4 regions of the Martelella soudanensis genome follow, and region 4 is predicted to be linked to each of the others. Evidence: riboswitches for the same ligand, from Rfam matches in the RefSeq annotation. Region 4 holds a riboswitch; each other region holds the start of a gene.
What was found. Region 4 has a riboswitch for thiamine pyrophosphate ahead of thiB (thiamine ABC transporter substrate binding subunit). Riboswitches for the same ligand answer to the same signal wherever they lie in the genome.
Positions count from the first base shown of each region.

Region 1: another riboswitch for thiamine pyrophosphate. It lies ahead of thiM (hydroxyethylthiazole kinase); the one in region 4 lies ahead of thiB (thiamine ABC transporter substrate binding subunit).
Region 2: another riboswitch for thiamine pyrophosphate. It lies ahead of HQ843_RS11960 (TRAP transporter large permease); the one in region 4 lies ahead of thiB (thiamine ABC transporter substrate binding subunit).
Region 3: another riboswitch for thiamine pyrophosphate. It lies ahead of thiC (phosphomethylpyrimidine synthase ThiC); the one in region 4 lies ahead of thiB (thiamine ABC transporter substrate binding subunit).

Region 1 is NZ_CP054861.1:4,591,047-4,594,482, forward strand. Features, by position in the region: gene HQ843_RS21915 (LysR family transcriptional regulator) at 1-729, opposite strand, end outside; gene HQ843_RS21920 (CoA-acylating methylmalonate-semialdehyde dehydrogenase) at 894-2,390, shown strand; TPP riboswitch at 2,443-2,537, shown strand; gene thiM (hydroxyethylthiazole kinase) at 2,590-3,384, shown strand; gene thiE (thiamine phosphate synthase) at 3,381-3,436, shown strand, end outside.
Region 2 is NZ_CP054861.1:2,508,643-2,512,078, reverse strand. Features, by position in the region: gene HQ843_RS11960 (TRAP transporter large permease) at 2-1,831, opposite strand; TPP riboswitch at 1,958-2,060, opposite strand; gene HQ843_RS11955 (lytic murein transglycosylase) at 2,184-3,323, opposite strand.
Region 3 is NZ_CP054861.1:515,941-519,376, reverse strand. Features, by position in the region: gene HQ843_RS02510 (alkene reductase) at 1-940, shown strand, start outside; tRNA gene HQ843_RS02505 (tRNA-Ile) at 1,335-1,410, opposite strand; gene HQ843_RS02500 (SIMPL domain-containing protein) at 1,571-2,311, shown strand; TPP riboswitch at 2,436-2,565, shown strand; gene thiC (phosphomethylpyrimidine synthase ThiC) at 2,664-3,436, shown strand, end outside.
Region 4 is NZ_CP054861.1:1,308,953-1,312,388, forward strand. Features, by position in the region: gene HQ843_RS06310 (glucan biosynthesis protein) at 1-537, opposite strand, end outside; gene HQ843_RS06315 (FKBP-type peptidyl-prolyl cis-trans isomerase) at 923-1,360, opposite strand; TPP riboswitch at 1,589-1,687, shown strand; gene thiB (thiamine ABC transporter substrate binding subunit) at 1,726-2,736, shown strand; gene thiP (thiamine/thiamine pyrophosphate ABC transporter permease) at 3,095-3,436, shown strand, end outside.

The sequences.
Region 1 (3,436 bases), 2.3 Mb from region 4:
GTCTCGCGCCACGAAATCATGCAGAATGCCGATGCCGATGCCGGCCCTGACGGCCTCCATCTGCCCGGCGACGCCGGCGCAGCGGAATTGCCGCCCGGCAAAGCGCGCCAGATGGCCGGCATAGTTCAGCGACGAGGCGTAGGCATAGTCCTCCACGCCGGTGACGACGACATGGGCGGCGAGATCCTCCTCGCTTTCGGGCATGCCGTGCTGCCGGAGATAGGCGGCGGCGGCGTAGACGCCGAGCGTGTAATCGGTCAGCCTGGAAACCACCAGCCGCCCCTCCGCCGGCGGATCGAGCGTGATCGCCAGATCCGCCTCGCGTTTGGAAAGCGAGAATGTGCGCGGCAGCGGCACCAGTTCCACGATCAGGCCCGGATGCTCCTCCTGCAGGCGCCCGAGTTCGGCAGCCAGAAAATAGGTTCCGAGCCCATCCGGCGCGCCGACGCGGACCGTGCCGGAAAGGCTCGCGCCCCGCGCCCTTGTGTCTTCCGTAATGCCCAGAATTTCGGTCTCCACGCGCTCGGCCACCGCAAGCAACCGCTCGCCCGCCTCCGTCAGCGTGGAGCCGGAGGGGCGGCGCTCGAACAGCGGCTCGCCGAGCGTCTCCTCCAGCGCATTCAGCCGCCGCGCGACGGTTGCGTGGTTGAGCCCGAGCGTGTGCGCGGCCGCGAGAATCTGCCCGCGCCGCGCCACCGCCAGAAATACCCGCAAGTGATCCCAATCCATCGAATAACTTTAATTTTTGCACAATGGATTTGTCAATTATCCTGTTTCTTTGCGTAATTTAGTAAGCGAAGGTGCCATCACGATATTGATGCGATCCTGCGGCAAGATCTTTTGCTTCGGCGGACCGCAGGAAGAAAAACCAGCAAAACACCGGAGGAAAACACATGAAGTCCATTCAGCATTTTGTCGGCGGCAAGCCCTTTGCCGGCAGCAGCACCCGCACCGTGCCGACCTACAATCCCGCCACCGGCGAGCAGAGCGGCGAACTTTCGCTGGCAAACACGGCCGATGTGCGCGCCGCCGTCGAGGCCGCCAGCGCCGCCTTCCCGGAATGGGCGGCCACCACGCCGCTGCGCCGCGCCCGCATCCTGAACAAGTTCCTGTCGATCATGGAAGCCCGGATCGACGAGATGGCGGCCGTCATCACCGCCGAGCATGGCAAGGTCCATTCCGATGCGCTCGGCGAAATCCAGCGCGGCATGGAAGTGGTCGAATTCGCGACCGCCGCCCCGCAGCTTCTGAAGAGCGAATACACCGAAAATGTCGGCACCGGGGTCGACAGCTATGCGATCCGCCAGCCGCTCGGCGTCGTTGCCGGCATCACGCCGTTCAACTTCCCGGCGATGGTGCCGATGTGGATGTTCCCGATCGCGCTTGCGGCGGGCAACTGCTTCGTGCTGAAGCCGTCCGAACGCGATCCCTCCGCCTCGCTGCTGATTGCCGCGTGGCTGAAGGAAGCGGGCCTGCCCGATGGCGTCTTCAACGTCGTCCAGGGCGACAAGGAGGCCGTCGACGCGCTGCTGACCGATCCGGATATCGAAGCCGTTTCCTTCGTAGGCTCGACCCCGATCGCGCGCTACATCTACACCACCGCGACCGCCAACGGCAAACGCTGCCAGGCGCTCGGCGGGGCCAAGAACCACATGATCGTGATGCCCGATGCCGACATGGACCAGGCGGCAGATGCGCTGATGGGCGCGGCCTTCGGTTCCGCCGGCGAGCGCTGCATGGCAATCTCGGTGGCCGTGCCGGTCGGCGACGAGACGGCGGACCGGCTGATCGACAAACTCAAACCCCGGATTGCAGCCCTCAAGGTCGGCCCCGGCACCGATCCGGAAGCCGATATGGGCCCGCTGGTGACGGCGGCGGCATTCGAACGCGTGAACGGCTACATCGATTCGGGCGTCGAAGAAGGCGCGGAACTGGTGGTCGATGGCCGCGGCCTGAAGCTGCAGGGCTACGAGAACGGTTATTTCATCGGCGCAACCCTGTTCGACAAGGTCACGACCGACATGAAGATCTACAAGGAAGAGATTTTCGGCCCGGTCCTCTCGGTCGCCCGCGCCAGGAGCTATGACGAGGCCGCCCAGTGGATCAACGACCATGAATTCGGCAATGGCACCGCGATCTTCACCCGCGACGGCGATGCCGCCCGCGAATTCGCCCACAAGATCAGGGTCGGCATGGTCGGCGTCAATGTGCCGATCCCGGTTCCGATGGCGTTCCACTCCTTCGGCGGCTGGAAGGCCTCGCTGTTCGGCGACCACCACATGCACGGGCCGGAAGGCGTTCGCTTCTACACCCGCCTGAAGACCATCACCCAGCGCTGGCCCAAGGGCATCCGCGCCGGCGCGGAATTCTCGATGCCGACGATGAAGTAAAATACCGCGCCGCCCCTTACCGGGCGGCGTTTTTCTGCTATATAGCGGCCAACAAGAGCGACAGGGGCGTCGGCGAAAGCCGGCTGAGATGAACCCTTGGAACCTGATCCGGATCATACCGGCGGAGGGAGTCACTCGGGTTCGCGAGCTTCGTCCCTCCGGCCCGTCTGGTTTCTCCGCCAAAGCAAGGAGGAAGCCGATGGTTGATATTGCTGCCATTCTTCAGAAGATGCGCGCTGAAGCGCCGCTCACGCAATGCATCACCAATTACGTGGCGATGAATATCGCCGCCAATGTGCTGCTGGCCGCAGGCGCTTCTCCGGCGATGGTCCACGCGAAGGAGGAGGCCGGCGAATTCGCCGGAATCGCTTCCGCCGTCACCATCAATATCGGTACGCTTTCGCCAGACTGGCTCGCCGGCATGAAGGCCGCGGCCGAGACCGCCAACCGCAACAACACGCCCTGGGTGCTGGATCCCGTCGCCCATTTCGCCACCGGCTTCCGGGCCAGGTCAGCGCTCGAAATTCTCGGCCTCGGCCCGACGATCCTGCGCGGCAATGCCTCTGAAATCCTCGCGTTCTCAGGCGCCACCAGCGCCGGCAAGGGGGTCGATGCCGGCGACAGCGTGGCGGCCGCCGAAGAGACCGCGAAAGCGCTCGCCCGTGAGCGCAACATGGTCGTGGCCGTCACCGGGGAGCGCGATTTCGTGACCGACGGCGAACGCTGCGCCCGCATCGGCGGCGGCTCTGCCCTGATGCCGCGGGTCACGGCGCTCGGCTGCGCGCTGACGGCGCTTGTCGGCGGCTATGCCGGGGCATGGCGCGAGGATGCCTTCGAAGCGACGGTCGCAGCGCTCGCCCATTACGGCGTCGCGGGGCGACGCGCGCATGGAAAGGCGGAAGGCCCCGGCTCGTTCCAGGTCCATTTCCTCGATGCGCTCGCCGCCGTGACGCCCGACACGCTTGCCCTCGAAGCGGAGATCGAATTGCCATGAACTTCGACCTTTCCCTCTATCTCGTCCTCGATCCGGAACTTTGCGGCGATTA
Region 2 (3,436 bases), 1.2 Mb from region 4:
TTCAGAAAACAACAGCGAGGACGCTGAGGACGAACAAGGCGGCGACATGCGCCAGAAGAAATGGACGCATCGCCCTGAACAGGGTCTCGGGCGAAAGACCGGTGACGCCGCCGACCACAAACACCAGCATGCCCACCGGCGGCGTGAGCCCGCCGATCATCAGGTTGACGACCAGAATGACGCCAAAGCGGATCGGATCGATCCCGGCGGAAATGGCGACCGGCAGAAGGACAGGTCCGAAAAGCAGGATCGCCGCCCCGATATCCATCACCAGACCGGCGAGCAGCAGAATTGCGTTGGCGAGGAGGAGGACGGCAACAGCGCCGCCCCCGAGCATCATGGCGGCCTGGCTCACCACCCCGGCGATATCGTCGACGGCCAGCAGGAAGGCGACCGGGGCCGCCGCACCGATCAGCAGGCCGATCGCCGCCGCCTCGGCGGCCGACTGGCGGAAGGCCGCGACAAGGCTCCCCCCGGAGCGGCGGGACAGCACAGCCAGAATGAGCGCGTACATGGCCGCCAGCGCCGCCGCCTCCGTGGTCGTGACGATGCCCAGGCGAATGCCGAACACCACGATCAGGCCGAGACCGAAGGCCGGCAGGGCCGCGATCCCGGCACGCTTGCGCATGGTTGCCGAAGCCGGCGGCCCGCCGCTCGCGGCGGCCATCGCAAATCTTATGGCGACGGCGAGAAAAGCGGCCATCAGCAGGCCGGCAAACAGCCCGCCGACGAGCAGCGCGCCAACCGGAAGATTGGTCGCCGTCGCCAGTATGAGAAAGGCGATCGATGGGGGAATGACATTGTCGAGAACGGAGGACGCGGCGACAAGCGCCCCGGCGCGGGCGGGCGGATAGCCGTGACGCACCAGTTCGGGATGGAACGTCGAGGCGGAAAACGCGGCATTGGCAACGGAGGAGCCGGATGCTCCTGAAAACAGAACGCCGGTCAACAGCGTCGTCTGCGCCAGCCCGCCACGATAATGGCCGACCAGCGAAGCCGCGAATGTGACGAGTTTGCCGGCCGCGCCCGACAGTTTCAGGAACGCGCCCGCGAGGAGAAAGAAAGGGATCGCCAGCAACAGGAATTTAGACATTCCGGCAACGCTATTGACGATGATCGCCTGTTCCGTCTGCAGCGCCCCGAAGGCGATTGCGATATAGGACGATGCCAGAAAGACATGGGCGAGCGGCGCGCCCGCCAGCAAGCCGAGAGAGGCGGCAACCACCAGCGGCAGGCTTGCCGGCAGCCCGGCGTCGATTGCAAGTCGGCCGACCGCCCCATAGACAACGCCGCCGAAGATGAGGGCGAGAAGCAGGGGCCAACCGGCGGACCGCTCCAGCCGGCGCAGGCACAGCAGCGCGAGCAGCCCCAGACCGCCGAAGGCGGGAAAGGTGAAGCGGACCCATTCCGGCAGCCCGAGCGTCGGCGACATGCCGCCAAGCCCGAGGCTCGCGCCGATGCCGCCGACGAGGAGGATCAGCCCGGCGACAACGCTGACGCCGTCGGCCACGACGCGCAGCATCCCGGACGCGCGACCGGACAAGCGCTTTGCGAGACCGTCGAACCGCATCGACAGCGGACCGGAGAAGGTCAATGGCAGGCCCGCGGAAATCAGACCGATGTTCAGCCAGATGCCGAGATCCTCCATGCCGATGACGCCGGTGTGAAAGACATAGCGCAGGCAGACGCCGGCCATGACAAGTGCCAGCATCGCCATCAGGATAACCGCGGCGAGCAGACCGAGGGCGGTTTCCAGCCCGTCCGCAAGCCGTCCGGCCGCGCGACGGGTGACCGTTGCAGCCCGGGTCACGGCCGGCACGGCCTGACGCATGAACGGTCGCCCAGACGGCGGCGCCATTGGCGGCCTGCGGTTCTCATCGGGAGGCAAGGCTTCATGGTGCGATCTCCAGGATGTTGCAATCACGGAGACCGGCGGAGAAGAGAAACACAATGGCGAAGCGGCCAAATTTTCCGTTCCTACGCCGGCATGACCCGGATCAGGTTCAAGGGTCCGGCTCAGCGCCGTCTCAGCATCGCATGATGCACCCCTCGGAATAGTCAGGTTTTGTCCGCCTTTCAGGCCTCTGTCAATGGCATGGCGCGTACGCGATGCCCGGCGGCGGGAATTTCGGGAGCCCGCGATATCCGGAAAAGCCTGTCGGGTACACTCTGTCGGCGCGGGCTCACTGAAGCCTGAGCAGCAGAGCCATCGACGGTTCGCCCGTGACGTTCAGCCCGTTCTGCCGCTGGTAGGCGGCGATCGCCGCGCGGGTCTGGTCGCCGAATACGCCGTCGACGGCGCCGGCATCGTAGCCCGCCGCCGCAAGCCGCGATTGCAGCTGTTTGCGCTGATCGGCGGTGAAACCATAACCGTCTGCGGGGAAACCGCCCCTCAGCGGGCCCGCGCCCGCAATACGGTCGGCGAGATATGCCACGCCCAACGCATAATTGGTGGAATTGTTATAGCGCTTGATGACGTTGAAATTCGGCCCCACGACAAAGACCGGGCCGCCGGGCTGGGGCTGTATCCTGGTGGTTGCGGCGGCGGCGCCCGGCGAGCCCTCCTCGCCGCCCCAGGGCTGGCCTTTCCGCCAACCGGAGCGGGCAAGATAATTGGCCGTGCTCGCAAGCGCGTCGGTCGGGTCGCTGTCCCAGATATCGCGACGGCCGTCACCGTTGAAATCGACGGCGTAGGCCAGGTAGGAGGTCGGAATGAACTGGGTGTGGCCCATGGCGCCCGCCCAGCTTCCGGTCAGCCGTTCGGGGGTGGTGTCGCCGTTTTGCAGGATCCTCAGCGCGCCGACCAACTGGTTTTCGAAGAACACCCCGCGCCGCCCGTCAAACGCCAGCGTCGAGAGCGAGGAAACCACCGGGGTGCTGCCGCGCCGCTCGCCATACATGCTTTCCAGCCCCCATATGGCGACAATGACATTGGCGTCGACACCGTAGGTCGCCTCGATCCGCTCCAGGACATCGCGATAGCGGGCATAATTGGCGCGCCCCTTGGCGACCCGCTCGTCGGATCCGGCGATGGCCAGATAATCTTCTAGCGTGCGGTTGAATTCGGTCTGGTTGCGATCCCGCTCGATGACGCCCGGCGTGTAGCCGGCGTTGGCGAAGGCCGCCGTCAGCGTTCCGTCGGAAATTCCGCGTGTTGCGGCGCGTTTCCTGAACCCGGCCACCCAGGAATCCCATGCGGGATTGGCAACCGGGCGCATCGCCGGATCAGAAACGGACGAAAAACCTCCGGCCGAATTGCCTGCACAGGCCGAAAGCAGAGAGGCAATCGCTCCGAGAGAAAACGCGCGCCGTGTCAGATACATACCGGTGATCCCGTTTCGACGATGAGCGAGTCTAACGCAATGACCCGCCGCCGGAAAGTGCGAGAGATCATCTCGGGCGCCACGGTCCTGATCCGAAAATACGCCATCGCGTT
Region 3 (3,436 bases), 790 kb from region 4:
CTACGCACAGCGTGCGTCCGCCGGCCTGATTTTTACCGAAGGAACCCAGATCAGCTCTCAGGCGATCGGCTGGACCAACACACCGGGAATCCACACCGCCGAGCAGATCGCGGGATGGAAAAAAGTCACGGAGGCTGTTCACAAAGCTGGAGGCCTGATCTTCGCCCAGCTCTGGCACACAGGCCGTGCGTCCCATCCGGATTTTCACGGCGGCGAACTCCCTGTAGCGCCGTCCGCGATTCCCTTTGACAGCCAGGTGTTTACTGCAGAAGGCCCCAAGCCGACGGTCACACCGAGAGAGCTTACAATCGTTGAGATCAAATCCACGATAGCAGACTATGAAGCCGCGGCGCGGGCGGCGAAGGAAGCAGGCTTCGATGGCGTCGAAGTCCACGGTGCCAACGGATACTTGCCGGCCCAGTTTCTGGAAGATGGCCCAAACAAAAGAACCGACGAATATGGCGGTCCGATCGAGAACCGAGCGCGGTTCCTGCTTGAAGCCACGGACGCTGCCATCAGCGTCTTCGGGCCGGAGCGCGTCTCGGTCAGGCTTTCGCCGCGCATTCCGTATAACGACATGGGCGATTCCAATCTCGAGCAAACATATATGTTTGCTGTTGAGGCACTTGAAAAGAAAAAGGTCGGCATCCTCCATTTCATGGAGTCCGCGAACCTGCCAGAGGGAGCGAAACCCTTCGCACCAGAGGCCCGGAAGCGGTTCTCAGGCCTTTTCGTGGTGAATGTCGACTATGATCAGCAGACTGCGGAGCAGGCCATCGAATCGGGCCTGGCTGATGCCGTCACGTTTGGAAGGCTCTTCATCAGCAACCCGGATCTGCCGGAACGCTTCCGCACGAATGCGCCTTTGGCACCTTCGGATCATGACACTTACTATAGCGGCGGCGAAAACGGATACACTGACTATCCCAATCTGTCGTAGTCAGTGTACCCAGCCAGATGCGCATTTGCCATACCCGACGGTACGGCAAATGCGCCGCCACCTGAGCGGAAAAGTCGGAAGAACGCCGATCGTGAACGTTTCTTTCGGGTATCCGGAAAACGTCAGAGCTGGTGCGGAAGCGTATGTTTTGCTGCGGGGTCTGATTGACACAGACAAAGCCGGTCTGTTGGCGCGGGAAGCGTAAAACTGGCGGGGCTGCGCTGCGCGGCATCTATTTTTCAATTCATGGGTAAGGGGCGAAATCAGCAGGCGCCCGATTCGGAAGGCGACGAGGCCTCCGAGGCATCGCCGTCGGTGGCTTCACAAAAAACCGACTTTTGTCGCAAAGTCGGCGTTTCCGTGTCGGACGACAACAACTGTCAAAATTCAAAAATGGTGGGCCTGGAGGGACTCGAACCCCCAACCAAGCGGTTATGAGCCGCCGGCTCTAACCATTGAGCTACAGGCCCTGTCCGCGGCCGAGACAGGCAGCGACGGTCCGCGCGGGCAATGGTTCCTTGCGCGGACCCTCCGACTACTCCAAATTGATGGGCATCGCAAGTTCCCGCCGCATTGGCTTCACAATTGCTGGTCAAGAGGAGGGGACGCACATTTCAAGGAGGGATTTCCATGGCCAATCTACCTGTCCGCCTACCTGTCCGCATTGCCGCCGCGGGCCTGCTTTTCGCCTTGCCGCTTGCAGGCACGGCAGCCTTCGCCGACAGCACCCAGCCGCCGGCCGTCATCAATGTCTCGGCCGATGGCGATGCCACTCTGGTGCCGGATATGGCGACGGTCTCGCTCTCCGTCGTCAGCCAGGCCGATGACACGGCGACAGCGCTTTCGCAAAACTCGGCCGCCATGCAGAAGGTGATCGACGCGCTGAAACAGGACGGCATCGCTGAGAAGGACTTCCAGACCAGCAATTTCTCGGTGAGCCCGCGCTATCAGCAGGTCAAGGCCGATGACGGAACGATGACCAGCGAAATCGTCGGCTACGAGGTGCAGAACGGCCTGAATGTGCGGGTGCGCGACCTCGCCAAGCTTTCCGCCGTGCTCGACCATGCGGTCAAGCTCGGGGTCAATTCCGGCGGCGGGATTTCGTTTTCCAACAGCGATCCTTCGGCGGCCGAAGACGAGGCGCGGCGCGAGGCCGTCGCCAATGCGCTTGCCAAGGCGGAAACGCTCGCCGAGGCCGCCGGCGTCACGCTCGGCAAGGTGATGTCGATTTCCGAGCAGAGTTCGATGCCGCAGCCGATGATGTTTCGAGCCGACGTGATGATGGCGAAAGCGGAAGGCGCGCCGCCGATCGCTGCCGGCGAAAACACCTACAATATCACCGTCAACATGACGCTGGCGATCGAGCAGTAGTACCGGCTTCGGCCCGGTTCGGCGCGCTCTCAACATCGGCAGCGCGTTCACCGAAGAGATGGAGGCGGAAAACCGAGCCACTTGCACGGCTGTTGACAAAGCGGCTGTCGGAACGCAATCTCGGCACATTCACCCGGGGGGTCCCGACAAGGGGCTGAGATTCTGATAGCCGGTCCGAAAGGTCCGCGCAGCGCAGTGACCCGATGAACCTGATCCAGTTCATACTGGCGTAGGGATGGTGTTCGGGCTGCGCGGCTTTGGCCGAGACTTTTACGGCGTGTTTCACGCGGCCAATCTCCATTCATTACCGGGAACTGGGTCTCCACGCTTCGAGCACTGGAGGCTCCAACCAATGAAAGATCTTTTCCCAACCGTCACCACGGGCCCGCTGCCCGCCTCGCGCCGCGTCTGGCACGCGGGCGTTCTCCACCCCGAGATCCGCGTTCCCATGCGCGAGATCGACCTGCACCCCACGGCGGGCGAGCCGCCTGTGACCGTCTATGACAGCTCCGGCCCCTTTACCGACCCGCAAGTCGAGATCGCCATCGAGCGCGGCCTGCCGTGTCCGCGCGAAGCCTGGATCGCCGCGCGGGGCGACACGGAACAATATGAAGGCCGCCATGTGAAGCCCGAGGACAATGGCTTTGCCGAGGGCAAGCGCCTGACGCCGGAATTTCCGGTGCGGCACCAACCGAAGCGCGCGAAAAATGGCCGCGCCATTACCCAGATGGCCTATGCCCGCGCCGGGATCGTCACCCCGGAAATGGAGTTTGTCGCCATCCGCGAAAATCTCGGCCGGCAGGCGGCAAGGCAGGCGCGAGAACGGGACGGCGAGGCTTTCGGCGCCGAAATCCCCGATTTCATCACGCCTGAATTCGTGCGCGACGAGGTGGCGCGCGGCCGGGCGATCATCCCGGCCAACGTCAATCACCCGGAACTGGAGCCGATGGCGATCGGCCGCAATTTTCTCGTCAAGATCAACGCCAATATCGGCAACTCAGCCGTCACCTCCTCGATGGCCGAGGAAGTCGAGAAGATGGTCTGGGCGATCCGCTGGGGCGCGGATACGGTGATGGACCTTTCCACGGGGCGCAACATCCACAATATCCGCGACTGGATCATCCG
Region 4 (3,436 bases):
AATCAGCTCGTCGGAGACTTCGGGACGATTGAGCGGATAGTTGATCCGGAACCCTGCCACGCCCGGCAGTTTGACGCCGTGGAACTGCTCGATGTCGAGGGGCGCGCGATAGATGAAATCGTCGCCGGTAAACACCAGTTTCTCGGTCTGGCCGTCGACGACTTCGTAGATATCGACCGGCGTCTTGAACAGCCAGCCGAGCGCGAAGGCCTGGAGCTGGAAATCGGACTGGTCGCGCCAGATCGCCTTGTTGGGATCGTAACGGATCGCACGGTAATCGTCGTATTGAAGGTCCTTGAACGGCTCGGGGACATCCTGCGACGGCTCCTGATAGGGCTCGCCGGCCTTTGCCTTCATGTCCGCCGTCAGCTTGTCGAAATTGAACGCATCGGGGGGCGGGCCGGCCGCCTCGACCGCGGCGTTGGCTTCCGGCATCTTGCCTGGCTCGACTGCCTGCTGCGCGAACGCGTTGCCGCCCACACCGGAAAGAGCGAGCGCGCCGACCGCCGTCTGGGCCAGAAAGGTTCGTCTCTTCATGCGCAAATCCCGTTAGCTTAAAATGGATACATAATCTGAAATGGTGCGGGGCAATATATTCATTCCCTCCGGCTACCATAGGCTGAGGCACGCGGTTGCGCGAATGTCCTGCGCCAATAAGACGCGAACGAGTCACAAACGAGGCAAACCCGTTTCGGTTCCATCACTGAAAGGAAATAGTTTCGATCGATAAAGACGTCTTTCCGGGAATCCGGCATGGGTATGGCTCACCAAAAAGGGCTGACACACGGCGTTGCGTACCAGCCCATTATTAGCAAAGCCATTCAGCCAAAGAATGGCAAAATCATGGCAGGTTGCCACCTTCGCGCCGCAATATTTTCACATAGTTCGAAAACCGCGCGGCAGCGTTGATCAGGGACCCCGATCAGGCGGCCTTCACGATCTCGACCAGTTCGACCGCGAAGTTCAGGTCCTGGCCCGCCAGCGGATGATTGGCATCGACCGTGACTTCCCGCTCCTCGACCCTAGTGACGATCAGCGGCACGGTCTGGCCATCGGGCGTGCGCGCCTGAAGCTGCATGCCGGGGGCGACCTCGACCTCCTGCGGCATCGCGGAGCGCGGTACGACCTGCACCTTCTGCGGGTCGTGGGGGCCGTAGGCTTCGGTGGAGGCCACCTTCACATCGCGATTGTCTCCGACGGCCATGCCGGCGATCTCGCGGTCGAGGCCGGGGATGATCTGGCCGGCGCCCACGGTGAATTCCAGCGGCTGGCGGCCATCGGAACTGTCAAAGGTCGAACCGTCATTGAGGGTTCCGGTGTAGTGAATACGAACGGTATCGCCCGTTTTGGCTTCTGTCATTTCGTGTGCTCCTTCCTTTTGAACACTGCACGCTGGCCGCGATCGGCCGCGCCGTTTCCCGTTTCCAGAGTGCTTTCGCCCCTGAAGGATGAGCCGACACGCTTTGTTTTCGCATGACGACCGGCTTGGCATCCGGCAGGCCGGACCCGCTCTTTACCTAGTGCGTTTGAGCCGATTTTTCAAATCATGCGCCTCTTGAAATGCCGGGAGCGCCGCGATAGGTGTTGATGAGCTCTAACGGGGTGCGATTTTCGCTGAGAGGCCTGAGGCCAACCCGAAGAACCTGATCCGGCTAGCACCGGCGGAGGGATTAGAGGCGCAGGACGCCGTTTTCCCCTTCAGTCACGGAACACAAAGGAGGCGTCATGATCCATCGCTCAGCCATCGCAATTCTGGCGCTCGCAGCCCTTCCGGCCCTGCCGGCGGCAGCCCAGGAGGGCAAGGTCCTCACCGTCTACACCTATGAAAGCTTCAATGCCGAATGGGGGCCCGGACCGCTGGTGAAGGCGGCCTTCGAGAAGACCTGCGGCTGCACGCTGAAATTCGTCAGCGTCCAGGATGGCGTCGCCCTTCTCAACCGGCTGAAGCTTGAGGGGCAGTCGAGCCCGGCCGACATCGTTCTCGGCCTCGACAACAACCTGATCCACGAGGCGAAGGAAACCGGCTTTTTCGCAGACTCCGGGGTCTCGACCGAGAATACCGAAATTCCCGGCGGTTTTTCCGACGAAGTGTTCGTGCCCTTCGATTACGGCTGGTTCGACATCGTCTATGACACCGAAAGCATCGACGCGCCGCCGACCACGCTCGACGAACTGGTCAACGGACCCGCCGGCGAGAAGCTGGTGATCGAGGACCCGCGCACCTCCACGCCCGGGCTCGGCATGCTGCTGTGGATGAAATCGGTCTATGGCGATGACGCCGCCCAGCAGTGGAAAAAACTCTCCGACCGGATCCTGACGGTCGCGCCGGGCTGGTCGGAGGCCTACGGGCTGTTTACCAGCGGCGAGGCGCCGATGGTGCTGTCCTACACCACCTCGCCGGCCTATCACGAGATCGCCGAGGGCAGCGATCGCTACAAGGCGATCGATTTCAAGGACGGGCTCTATATCCAGATCGAGGTCGCCGGCATGACCGCCATGGCCGATGATCCCGCGCTTGCGAAATCCTTCCTCGAATTCATCCTGACCCCCGGTTTTCAGGACGCGATCCCGACCCATAACTGGATGATGCCGGCAGCCGCCACCACCGATCCGCTGCCCGCCGCCTTCGCGGATGCGGTCAAGCCCGAAAAGACCCTGCAATTTTCACCGGACGTGGTCGCCGAAAACCGTCAGAAATGGATCGATGAATGGCTGAACGCCATGAGCGCGCGGTGAGTGCGGCTGTTTCCGTCTCAAGCTTCGGGCAGCGCCGCGACACACGGCCGCGCCGCATAGCCCCCCAATCTTCTCGCCCCGGAGGGGAGAGATGTCGCGACAGCGACAGTGAGGGGCGAGTCCATCCCCGCGAACGCCCTCACAATCCGAAACGCTGCATTACCCTCACTGCCCCTTTCGGGGCATCTCTCCGGCAGGCGGGAGAGAGTATCGGGAGCAAGACGCCACGCCCATATGCAACAGAACTGCTCCTTGAGGGGCGAGGTGGTCGGCCGATTCTGCGAAGGGTCGCATATCCATCCTCCAAATGCTGCCGGGCCGACCCGCCCGGCAGCGCCTGAGACGGAGGCCGCGCCCCGTGTTCCTGTCCCCCTCCGAGCGCCGTCGCAGTTACGGCTACGGCATCGTCGCCCTTGCCGGCGTGGTCGGCTTTATCGTGATCGCGATTGTGGCGCTGTCCGGTTTCGGGCGGCTGCAGGCGTCGATCGCGGTCTTTGACGAGCCCTATGTCTGGCGCATCCTGCGCTTCACGCTCTGGCAGGCCACGTTGTCGACGCTGATTTCGGTAGCGCTCGCCATCCCCGTCGCCCGGGCGCTGGCGCGGCGGCCGCATTTTCCGGGCCGGCTCTGGATCGTGCGGCTGATGGCCGTGCCGCTTGGCCTGCCGGTCTTGATCGGCGCGCTCGGGCTGATCGGCATC